One region of the Streptomyces sp. P17 genome, then DNA from elsewhere that is predicted to be linked to it. Evidence: riboswitches for the same ligand, from Rfam matches in the RefSeq annotation. Region 1 holds a riboswitch; the other holds the start of a gene.

Region 1 (5,769 bases):
CCCCCACGCCCCGGAGCCGTCTGGGCACCGGCCATCGCGGGCTCCCGTTCGGAGTGGTCGGCCGAGACCACCAGGGCGGCCAGAGCCGTGGTGACCGGGACAGAGGCGACCAGGCCGATCGAGCCGACCAGCGTGCGCACGATCTCCTCCGCGTACTGGAGGTCCTTGGGCGCCGAGGGCTCGTAGGCGACCACGACCTTCTCGCCCTCGTGAAGTTGCCGCGACTGGTCGGGCTGGACGATCTCGGTGAAGGTGCGGCCCTTGTCCTTGCCGGTGTCGACGCGGACCGTGGCCTTCTTGCAGATGCCGCCCTCCTGCTGCTGCGCAGAGGAGCCCTCGGCGGTGGAGGTGTCGCCGGTCGGCGGGACCCCGGAGGCGTTCGCCGCGGAGCGGCTGACCTCCTCGACCTCGGTGACCGTGGCCTGCTGCGTCTGCCGGCCGAAGCCGACTCCGGTGCGCTCGTGCGGGGCGCGCCGTCCGGCCACAGCACCACGAGCCCGGCGACCACCGCCGCGGTGAACGGGATGAGACCCGCCGCGATGACCTTGCGCAGATGCCTGGAGACCGGAGCCGCCGGTCCATGGGCGTGGCTGTGGGAGTGGCCGTTTCCGTGCCTGTCACCGCCGCCGGTGGATCCGGAACCGGGACCGCGGGGCGGCTCAGGCAGGAGCGGTGGTTCATGCGTCGTGGTCACCGACCGATCATCGCGAGAACGACAGGGGCCCCCTGTTCACCGCGCCCGAATTGACGCTAACGTGGGGGCACCTTTGTACACGCGGGAGCTCGGAGCACCGGGCTGAGAGGGCGCTGACCTCCGTCCCAGCGATGTTTCACGTGGAACGTCACCACACGCGAGTGACTTTTCCCCACGGAACGTCGGCAGACGGAAGCCGCTGCGTCGACCGCCGAACCTGTTACCGGGTAATGCCGGCGTAGGGAGTAGGTCTTATGACCATCAAGGACGCACGCACGCCTGCCTCCAGCCAGGACGAGAAGTCCCAGGAGGCCGGGAAGTCCATCGGCTGGCACAAGGCGTACGTCGAGGGCACGCGCCCCGATCTACGGGTGCCGGTCCGTCAGGTGCACCTCACCAACGGGCAGTCCGTCACGCTGTACGACACCTCGGGCCCGTACACCGATCCGCTCGTCGACACCGACGTCCGCCGGGGTCTGGCCCCGCTGCGGGAGAACTGGATCATCGCCCGCGGCGACACCGAGGAGTACGCGGGCCGTCCCGTCCGCCCCGAGGACGACGGGATCAAGCACACCTCGCCCCGTGGCGGCAACCTGCGCAACCTCGACGCCGTCTTCCCGGGCCGGCCGCGGCTGCCGCGCCGCAGCAGGGACGGCCAGGCGGTCACCCAGCTCGCGTATGCGCGCCGGGGCGAGATCACGCCCGAGATGGAGTACGTCGCCATCCGGGAGAACGTTTCTCCAGAAGTCGTCCGCGAGGAGATCGCGGCAGGCCGTGCGGTCCTCCCGGCGAACGTCAACCACCCGGAGATCGAGCCGATGATCATCGGCAAGCGGTTCCTGGTGAAGGTCAACGCCAACATCGGCAACTCCGCGGTGACGTCCTCCATCGAGGAGGAGGTCGAGAAGATGACCTGGGCGACCCGCTGGGGCGCCGACACGGTCATGGACCTCTCCACCGGCCGCAATATCCACACCACCCGCGAGTGGGTGCTGCGCAACTCCCCCGTCCCCATCGGCACGGTGCCGCTCTACCAGGCCCTCGAAAAGGTCGACGGCAGGGCCGAGGAGCTGACCTGGGAGATCTACAAGGACACCGTCATCGAACAGGCCGAGCAGGGCGTGGACTACATGACGGTCCACGCGGGCGTCCGCCTGCCGTATGTGCCGCTGACCGCCAACCGCAAGACGGGCATCGTCTCGCGCGGCGGCTCGATCATGGCGGCTTGGTGCCTCGCGCACCACAAGGAGAGCTTCCTGTACGAGAACTTCGAGGAGCTGTGCGAGATCCTCGCCGCCTACGACGTCACGTACTCGCTCGGCGACGGCCTCAGGCCCGGCTCGATCGCGGACGCCAACGACGAAGCGCAGTTTGCCGAGTTGAGGACGCTCGGGGAACTCAACCGGATCGCGAAGCGTTTCAACGTACAGACCATGATCGAGGGCCCGGGACATGTCCCGATGCACAAGATCAAGGAGAACATCGACCTTCAGCAGGAGATCTGCGATGAAGCTCCGTTCTATACGCTCGGCCCGCTGACGACGGACGTCGCGCCCGCGTACGACCACATCACCTCCGGCATCGGTGCCGCGATGATCGCCTGGTGGGGCACGGCCATGCTCTGCTACGTCACGCCCAAGGAGCACCTGGGTCTGCCCAACCGGGACGACGTCAAGACCGGCGTCATCACCTACAAGATCGCTGCCCACGCGGCCGACCTCGCCAAGGGACACCCCGGCGCCCAGGAGTGGGACGACGCCCTGTCCGACGCCCGCTTCGAGTTCCGCTGGGAGGACCAGTTCAATCTGGCCCTCGACCCGGACACGGCACGGGAGTTCCACGACGAGACCCTGCCGGCGGAGCCCGCCAAGACCGCCCACTTCTGCTCCATGTGCGGTCCGAAGTTCTGTTCGATGAAGATCTCGCAGGACATCCGCCGTCAGCACGGCAGCACACCGGGGGAGATCGAGGAAGGTATGGCGCAGAAGTCCAAGGAGTTCGCGGCTGCGGGCAACCGCGTGTACCTGCCGATCGCGGACTGAGGTCCATGTGGTGGGTCCGCGTTTCGGAGCCGGCCCGAGGGCAGCACACGAAGCGCGGATCCGTTGGGTCACTGAGTCGGTCAGGGCTCTGGAACGACCGGGAGCGGGTGGCGGAGTATGGCGAGCGGATGGCGCAGGGGACGGTGCCGACTGCAGTCGCGGTGTCGACGCTGGATCGCTGTCAGCCCGCGGTGAGCCTCCAGTCGACCGACGAATACGAGCACTGGGGGCTGACGCATTTCCTGCTCAACGGCCATCACAAGCTGGAGGCGGCGGCCTCGGCCGGACGTCCCGTGCAGCTTCTGTCGCTCCTGGCCATGGACGAGAGCCTGTCCGGCCCCGATGATCACCACAGGTTGGGAGCCCTGCGCTCACAGCCCAGCCTGAGCCGTGGGGCTCGGTCGGCCCGGTGACCTGGGTCAGTTCGCGGCCGCCCCGGGGTGAGGTGGTGTTCCGGGCTTTCGGGGCACCGCCTCACTGGGCAGACTGATCCCATGACCGCACTGAGCAAGGGCGCCAATCTTCCTGTCGAGTCCCCGGCGGTACGCGTGGAGCTCTCCTGGTCCGAGGGACCCGGAGTGCCCGACGTGGACGCCTCGGCGCTGCTGCTGACCGCGGCCGGACGCGTGCGGGACGACGCCGACTTCATCTTCTACAACCAGCCGCACCACGCCTCCAAGGCCGTCAGCCACCTGGGCAAGCAACGCGTCGGGGGCGTCGTCACCGACACCGTGGCCGTCGACCTCGGGGCGGTGGAGCCGGCCGTCGAGCGGATCGTGCTGTGCGCGTCGGCCGACGGCGGGACGTTCGGGCAGGTGCCCGGACTGACGCTGAAGCTGGTCGACGACCGGACCGGGAGCGAGGTCGCGCGGTTCGTCGCGGCGGCGGCCACGGAGACCGCGTTCATCGGCGGCGAACTGTATCTGCGCCAGGGGAAGTGGAAGTTCCGGGCGGTGGGACAGGGGTACGCGTCCGGACTCGCGGGGCTGGCAACGGACTTCGGCATCTCGGTGGACGAGGAGGAGACCGCCCTACCGACACCACCGCCGGTGCCGAGGGCGGCGCCGGCGCCCGCCGTATCGCCGGCCGCCCCGCCGGCCGCCCCGCCCGCCGCGCCCTCTGCCTCCCCCAGTCTCACCAAGGGCGAAGAGCGCCTGCCCGTGGACATGCGCAAGCGGCTGGACCTCCGTAAGCAGCAGGTCGCGGTCAGTCTCAGCAAGCATGGTGCCGCCGGTATCACCGCTCGCGTCATCCTGGTGCTGGACGCCTCCGGGTCCATGTCGTTCCTGTACTCCCGGGGAGTCGTCGCGGACGTCGTGGAGCGGATGGCCGCCGTGGCCGCGCAGTTGGACGACGACGGGGAGATGCAGGCCTGGACCTTCGCCTCGAACCCGGCCCGGCTGCCCGACTTCCGGCTCGGGGAGCTGCCGGAGTGGATGCGGCTGCACGTCAGGTGCGGTGAGATGAGCCTCTTCGGGGCCAAGAAGCGGAAGAAGGGGCTTGAAGAGAGCCAGGTCGACATGCGGACGGTCGGCATCCAGAACGAGGAACAGAAGGTGATCGCCGAAGTCCGCGCCTACGTCCGCCAGAACCCCGCCCCGGTCCCCACCCTGGTGCTGTTCTTCTCCGACGGAGGCGTCTACCGCAACGCCCAGATCGAGAAGGAGCTCCGGGAGGCCGTCGAGGAGCCGATCTTCTGGCAGTTCGTGGGCCTCGGCAAGTCCGACTACGGCGTCCTGGAGCGCTTCGACACCCTGCCCGGCCGCCGTGTCGACAACGTCGGTTTCTTCGCGGTGGACGACATCAGCACGGTCCCCGACCAGGAGCTGTACGACCGGCTGCTGTCGGAGTTCCCGCACTGGACGGTGGCCGCACGCAGCGCGGGCATCCTCTGATCACAGCTGAAGGCCCGGACATTCGGCTTGCGCACCCCGCGGCGGGGGGCGCAAGCCGAGGGACCAGGGTCACTCCGGCTGGTGCTCCGGGCCCCCGAAATCCGGACTGGTGTAGTCCGGACTGCTGAAGCTCGGGCGTGGGCCTGACGCAGGGCCCTCTCCGGGGCTGGAGAAGCCCGGGCGGTCGTAGCCGAGGCTCGGCATGCGGCTGGTCGGCGCCGTGGGTGCCGTGCGGTGCAGGGCGGCGGCGGTGCCGGGGTCGGCCAGCGCGTCCCGCAGGAACGGCAGGATGCCGCGCTCCAGCAGGGCTTCACGCCAGGCTTCCCTGGCCCGGGCCACCTCGCTGCCCAACTGCCCGTAGGGGCCGGTGTCGAGTGCCGGCCTGTTGCGCAGGGCGGTGAGCAGCAGTCCGACGGCGGCGACGAGGATCGCGGCCGCCGTCACGGCGCCGAACACCCAGCCGGTGGTGAGCATCGTCTGGGCGAACGCCGGCTCGGGTTCGAGCATCTTCAGGATGTAGCCCACGAGCAGGAAGATCGCCGCGGCGATTCCGGCGAGGACGGGGGTGAGGACTGCCGCGACGGCGACGATGCCCGCGCCGGCGGTCTCGGCGGCGCCCTCTCCCATGGTGGCGGCGAGCCCCATCACGCTCGGACCCGACTCGGTGGAGCCGGACTCGCGAACGGACGACGGGGTGGACGGCGCCGGGTGGCGCAGTTCCTCGCGGACCTTCACGTAATGCTGGTACTCGGTCGCCGCGGCCGCCGTGATGATCGCGGAGGCGTTGAGCGCCATGGTGCGCAGCTGTTCGGGGTTGAGCCGCTGTCCGACAGCGGCCAGTTCCGGGCGGGTTGGTGCGGAGCGCAGCGCCTCATCGAGGATCCGCTCGTACTCCTGGCGGTCCTCACTGTGCAGGTGCTGCGGAACGCTGTTCATGTGCATCCCCCGATGCTCCGTAGGGCTTGGGGCTCGCATGGCGACGAGCCGTCGGGCAGAAACGGAGGGGAGCCTGCTACGGATAAGCCGATGGTAGAGCGGTGACGGCACACGGTGACAGGGGGTTTCCAGAAATTGGGCCCTGGCCTGCGTCGTCTTCGGCCGTTCCGGCCCGGGGGAGGTCTGCCCGCGGAACGTTCAG
Region 2 (5,769 bases), on a different contig from region 1:
CCCTCGGCCAGCAGCCGCGCGCAGAACTCCGTGGCGAACTCGATTCCCATGGAGCGTACAGCGGCCGGATCGTCTTTGGCTGTGAGGATCCGCTCTTTCAGAGCCGCCGGGAAGGCCGCGTTGGTGAGGGACGGGATGCGGTCCAGCGTCTTCACGCTGGCGATCGGCATGATCTCCGGGATGATCGGGGTCGCGCAGCCCGCCGCGTCGACCCGGTCACGCAGCCGCAGATAGTCCTCCGGCTCGAAGAACATCTGGGTGATCGCGTAGTCCGCGCCGGCCCGGCACTTGTCGACGAAGTGCCGGACGTCCGTCTCCCACTCCGCGGAGCGCGGGTGCATCGCGGGGAAGGCCGCGACGCCCACACAGAAGTCGCCGGACGCCTTGATCAGTTCGACGAGTTCGGCGGCGTAGGTCAGGCCCTGCGGGTGCGGCACCCAGTCGCCCATGGGATCGCCGGGCGGGTCGCCGCGCAGGGCGAGCATGTTGCGGATCCCGGCGTCGGCGTACTGCCCGATGATGTTGCGCAGGTCGGCCACCGAGTGGTCGACGGCCGTGAGGTGGGCGATCGGGGTGAGCGTGGTGTCGGAGGCGATGGCCTCGGTCGCCTTCACCGTGCCGGCGCGGGTGGTGCCGCCCGCGCCGTAGGTCACGGAGACGAAGTCGGGCGCCACGGCCTCGACCCGGCGCAGCGCGTTCCACAGGTTCCGCTCGCCCTTCGGGGTCTTCGGGGCGTAGAACTCGAAGGAGTACGTCGTCTTGCCGGTCGCGAGCATCTCGCGCACGGTACGAGCGTGGTCCGACCTGGTGGATGCGGTGCCGAGGGCCATACCCGCAGGTTAGTCAGGGGGCGACGGTCCCCCAACCGGATGCCGGATATTTGCCCGAATTGTCGGGTTGTTGTCCAGCCCTTGGACAAACGGCGCCGCTTGAGGGCCGCTACGCCTGCCGCAGCCGCTTCGCGAACTCCGCCGCCGCGGCCCCGGGGTCGTCCGCCTCCGTGATCGCCCGTACGACGACGACCCGGCGGGCGCCCGCTTCCAGCACCTCGTCGAGGTTGCCCAGGTCGATGCCGCCGATGGCGAACCAGGGGCGGTCGGTGCCGAGGGCGGCGGTGTGCCGGACCAGATCCAGGCCGGGGGCATGGCGGCCGGGCTTGGTCGGAGTGGGCCAGCAGGGGCCGGTGCAGAAGTAGTCCACGCCCTCCTGGGCGGCGGCCGCCTCGGCCTCGGACTCCGCGTGCGTGGAGCGGCCGGTCAGGACGTCCTCGCCGAGGATCGCGCGGGCGGCGGACACCGGGAGGTCGCCCTGGCCCAGGTGCAGGACATCGGCCCCGGCGGCGTGGGCGACGTCCGCGCGGTCGTTGACCGCGAGCAGCGTGCCGTGCCGCGCGCAGGCGTCGGCGAAGACCGCCAGGTGCTCCAGCTCCTCGGCGGCCTCCATGCCCTTGTCGCGCAGCTGCACGATGTCGACACCGCCCGCCAGGGCCGCGTCCAGGAACTCGGCGAGGTCGCCCTGGCGCTTGCGGGCGTCCGTGCACAGATAGAGCCGCGCGTCGCTGAACCGGTCGCGTGCGGTGTCGGGCATACGTGTCCCCCCGTTGTCGGTGGTGTACGGGCCTCGGGCGCCCCGCGGCCCGTACACCTGGTGTCGATCAGTGCTCAGACGGCGAGCGCCTGGGCGCGGCGCTTCACCTCCGTGCCGCGATTCTCGCTCAGGGCCTGCGCGGGGGTGCCGGGCAGGCTCTCGTCGGGGGTGAAGAGCCACTCCAGCATCTCTTCGTCGGTGAAGCCGTCGTCCCGCAGTAGCGTCAGGGTCCCGGACAGGCCCTTGACGACCTTCCGCTCGGCCCCGTCGATGAAGGCGGCGGGGACGTGCAGCGCGCGGTTCTCACCACGGCGTACGGCGATGAGCTGGCCGTCCTTGACCAGCTGCCGCACACGCGTCACCTCGACGCCGAGCTGTTCGGCGATGTCGGGGAGGGTGAGCCAGGCGGGGACGAGAGCATCGATCTTTGCGTCAATCTCGGTCACAGAACCAAGCCTGCCATCCCGCACTGACAACAGGAAGCCAGGCCGGTCCGTGCTAGGCCGTCGCCTTCTTCAGCGGCCTCGCCGGGTCCTCCAGCAAGGCCGGGTCCATGCGGGTGCCCGATTCGATCAGCCGGCGTCCCTGCGCCAGATCCCTGGGCCGGCCCACGGCCAGCAGGGCCACCAGACGGCCCTCGCGCAGCCAGCAGACCGTCCAGGCCGGGCCCGTCGGGTCGCCGCGCCACAGGGTCATGTCGGCCGAGGCGTGGTGGCCTGCGTACTGGACGAAGCGGCCGAACTGCTCGGACCAGAAGTACGGGACCGGGTCGTAGACCAGGGGGGCCTCGCCGATGATGTCGGCGGCGACCGTGCGCGGCCCCTGCAGGGCGTTGTCCCAGTGGTGGACCAGCAGACGCTCGCCGTACCGGGCGGAGGGGAAGGAGGCGCAGTCGCCGACCGCGTAGATGCCGGGCGCGGAGGTGCGCAGATGGTCGTCGGCCACCACCTCGCCCTGCGCACCGAGCTCGATGCCGGAACCGGCCAGCCAGGCGGTGACGGGACGGGCGCCGATGCCGACCACGACGGCGCCCGCGGGCAGTCGCGAGCCGTCGTCGAGGACCACCGCGCCGGGCTCGACGCGCGCCACGCGCGCGTGGGTGCGCAGCTCGGCACCGCTGTCGGCGTACCAGGCGGCCATCGGCGCGGCCACCTCGGCGGGCAGCGCCCCCGCGAGCGGCCGGTCCGCGGCCTCGACGACCGTCACCGAGCAGCCCGCCTCGCGCGCGGCCGTGGCGAACTCGGCGCCGATCCAGCCCGCGCCGACGACCACGATGTCGTGCTGCCGGACGAGCACGGGCCGCAGCCTCTCGGCGTCGTCCAGGGTGCGCAGCAGATGCACTCCGGCAATACCCTCGGCCCCCGGCAGCCGGATCGGTTCGGCACCGGTGGCGAGGACGAGGACGTCGTACGGGACGGGCCCCTCGGCGGTGTCCAGTTCATGGTCGGCGGGGCGCACGCCCAGCACCTCGCGGCCGAGGCCGAGTTCGATGCCGAGCGCCTCGAAGTCCACGTCGAAGGCGGATCCCTCGGCCTTGCCGAGCAGGACGGCCTTGGACAGCGGGGGCCGGTCGTAGGGCTGGTGGGGTTCGGCGCCGATCACCCGCACCGAGCCCGTGAAGCCCTGTTCCCGCAAGGCGACCGCGGTCTGGACGCCGGCCATGCCCGCGCCGACCACCACCACCCGCCGCTGCGACGTCGTCGTCTGCTCGCTCACCTGATCACCATAGACAACTGACAATTTGTCAGTCAGCCGTCGTGCCGCGTGACCTGCTCCACAACGCTGGTCCCGTTTCCCGGCTGCGACTCCCACTCCCAGGTCTCCTCAAGGCGCAGCCGCCCGTCGGGCAGCTCCACGACCGTCGACACACAGTGCCCGGACGACGTGGTCCCGTCCCGCTTGAGCTGCACATACCGGAAGTCCAGCCGGTCGCCCTCCCGCGTACCCACCAGATGCCCGCGTACGACATCGCCGCCCGCGTACTCGGCCCAGATCTCCCCGTCCTTCTCGTGGTAGGTGAACCGGGTCCGCGTACCCACCTGACCTGGGGCCTGGTCGGCGACAGGGGCGAGGACGAGGCCGTCGAGCGAGCGGGGCACGGCAAAGGGCTCCCTTACAGAGGCGCGGAACCACGGGCTAGGGTGGCCACCGTACAAGCACTCGCGGGAGCCCGGACGCACCGGGCTGAGAGGGAGGCTGGCGGCCTCCGACCGTACGAACCTGATCCGGGTCATGCCGGCGAAGGGAGGGGCTGGACGCCCATGTCGCCTACGCGTTCGTCAGACGTCCTCGTCCTCGGGGGCGGAATCATCGGCCTGGTCACGGCGTGGCGGGCCGCACAGCGCGGGTTCACCACGGCCGTGGTGGACCCCGAACCGGGCGGCGGCGCCGCCCAGGTGGCCGCGGGCATGCTGGCCGCCGTCACGGAACTGCACTACGGCGAGCAGACGCTGCTCGGCCTGAATCTGGCCTCGGCCCGCCGCTACCCCGAGTTCGCGGCCGAGCTCACCGAGCTCACCGGACAGGACCTCGGCTACCGGCAGTGCGGCACGCTCGCGGTCGCCCTCGACGCCGACGACCGCGCGCATCTGCGGGAACTGCACGCCCTGCAGCGGGAGTCGGGGCTCGACTCCGAGTGGCTGTCCGGGCGGGACTGCCGGCGTCTGGAGCCGATGCTCGCGCCGAGTGTGCGGGGCGGGCTCCGGGTGGACGGCGACCACCAGATCGACCCGCGGCGCCTGGCGCGGGCGCTGGTGACGGCCTGCGAGCGGGCGGGCGTGGTCTTCCACCGGGCGTGGGCGTCCCGGCTGTCCGTCGCCCAGGGACGGGCTGCGGGCTGCGTGACCGACGACGGCACCGCTCTCGGCGCCGGGCAGGTGGTCCTCGCGGCCGGCAGCCTCAGTGGGCGGCTCGCGGGCGTCCCGGAGGACGTACTGCCTCCCGTACGGCCCGTGAAGGGGCAGGTGCTGCGGCTGACCGTGCCGAAGCGGCACGCGCCGTTCCTGAGCCGGACCGTGCGCGCGGTGGTGCGCGGCAGCCAGGTCTACCTCGTGCCCCGGGAGAACGGCGAGCTGGTCGTCGGGGCGACCAGCGAGGAGCTGGGCTGGGACACGACGGTGACCGCGGGAGGCGTGTACGAGCTGCTGCGCGACGCGCACGAGCTGATGCCGGGCATCACCGAGCTGCCGCTGACGGAGACCCGCGCGGGGCTGCGTCCCGGGTCCCCCGACAACGCGCCGCTGCTGGGCCCGACCGAGCTCGACGGGCTGCTGCTGGCGACCGGGCACTACCGCAACGGCGTGCTGCTCACCCCGGTCACCGGGGACGCCCTCGCGCACGCCCTGGTCACCGGTGAACTCCCGGACGAGGCCCGTCCGTTCAGCCCGAAGCGGTTCGCACTCACGGAGCAGCCCGTATGAACATCTCGGTCAACGGCGAGCGTCGGCGGATCGAGCCGGGCACGGCTCTCGACACGCTCGTGAAGTCCCTCACCGCGGCGCCCTCCGGCGTGGCCGCCGCGCTCAACGAAACCGTCGTCCCGCGCGCGCAGTGGTCCTCGACGTCCCTCTCCGAGGGGGACCGGGTCGAGGTCCTGACCGCCGTCCAAGGAGGCTGACCTATGGCCGACGATCCCTTTGTCCTCGGCGGTACGTCCTTCTCGTCCCGCCTGATCATGGGTACGGGCGGTGCGCCCTCCCTTGAGGTGCTGGAGCGGGCGCTGGTCGCGTCCGGGACGGAGCTGACGACGGTCGCGATGCGCCGGGTGGACGCCTCGGTGCACGGCTCGGTGCTGTCGGTGCTGGAGAAGCTGGGCATCCGGGTGCTGCCGAACACGGCGGGGTGCTTCACGGCGGGGGAAGCCGTCCTGACGGCACGCCTCGCGCGCGAAGCGCTCGGCACCGATCTGATCAAGCTGGAGGTCATCGCCGACGAGCGGACGCTGCTGCCGGATCCCATCGAGCTGCTGGACGCGGCCGAGACGCTGGTCGACGACGGGTTCACCGTACTGCCGTACACGAACGACGATCCGGTGCTGGCCCGCAAACTGGAGGACGTCGGCTGCGCGGCGATCATGCCGCTGGGGTCCCCGATCGGCTCCGGGCTCGGGATCCGCAACCCGCACAACTTCCAGCTGATCGTGGAGCACGCGCGCGTGCCGGTGATCCTGGACGCCGGGGCCGG

Evidence for each region. Region 1 has a riboswitch for thiamine pyrophosphate ahead of thiC (phosphomethylpyrimidine synthase ThiC). Riboswitches for the same ligand answer to the same signal wherever they lie in the genome.
Region 2: it holds a riboswitch for thiamine pyrophosphate, as region 1 does, so the genes downstream of both, thiO (glycine oxidase ThiO) here and thiC (phosphomethylpyrimidine synthase ThiC) in region 1, are expected to answer to the same signal.

Annotation. Positions count from the first base shown of each region.
Region 1 is NZ_JAVRBF010000007.1:107,131-112,899, forward strand. It holds partial or broken gene RMT89_RS06510 (YibE/F family protein) at 63-694, opposite strand; TPP riboswitch at 766-956, shown strand; gene thiC (phosphomethylpyrimidine synthase ThiC) at 949-2,736, shown strand; gene RMT89_RS06520 (hypothetical protein) at 2,844-3,149, shown strand; gene RMT89_RS06525 (VWA domain-containing protein) at 3,231-4,631, shown strand; gene RMT89_RS06530 (hypothetical protein) at 4,701-5,573, opposite strand; gene RMT89_RS06535 (metallophosphoesterase) at 5,766-5,769, opposite strand, start outside.
Region 2 is NZ_JAVRBF010000001.1:46,355-52,123, reverse strand. It holds gene metF (methylenetetrahydrofolate reductase [NAD(P)H]) at 1-830, opposite strand, end outside; gene thiE (thiamine phosphate synthase) at 940-1,587, opposite strand; gene RMT89_RS00260 (Rv2175c family DNA-binding protein) at 1,662-2,033, opposite strand; gene RMT89_RS00255 (FAD-dependent oxidoreductase) at 2,086-3,249, opposite strand; gene RMT89_RS00250 (hypothetical protein) at 3,336-3,686, opposite strand; TPP riboswitch at 3,740-3,851, shown strand; gene thiO (glycine oxidase ThiO) at 3,849-5,006, shown strand; gene thiS (sulfur carrier protein ThiS) at 5,003-5,203, shown strand; gene RMT89_RS00235 (thiazole synthase) at 5,207-5,769, shown strand, end outside.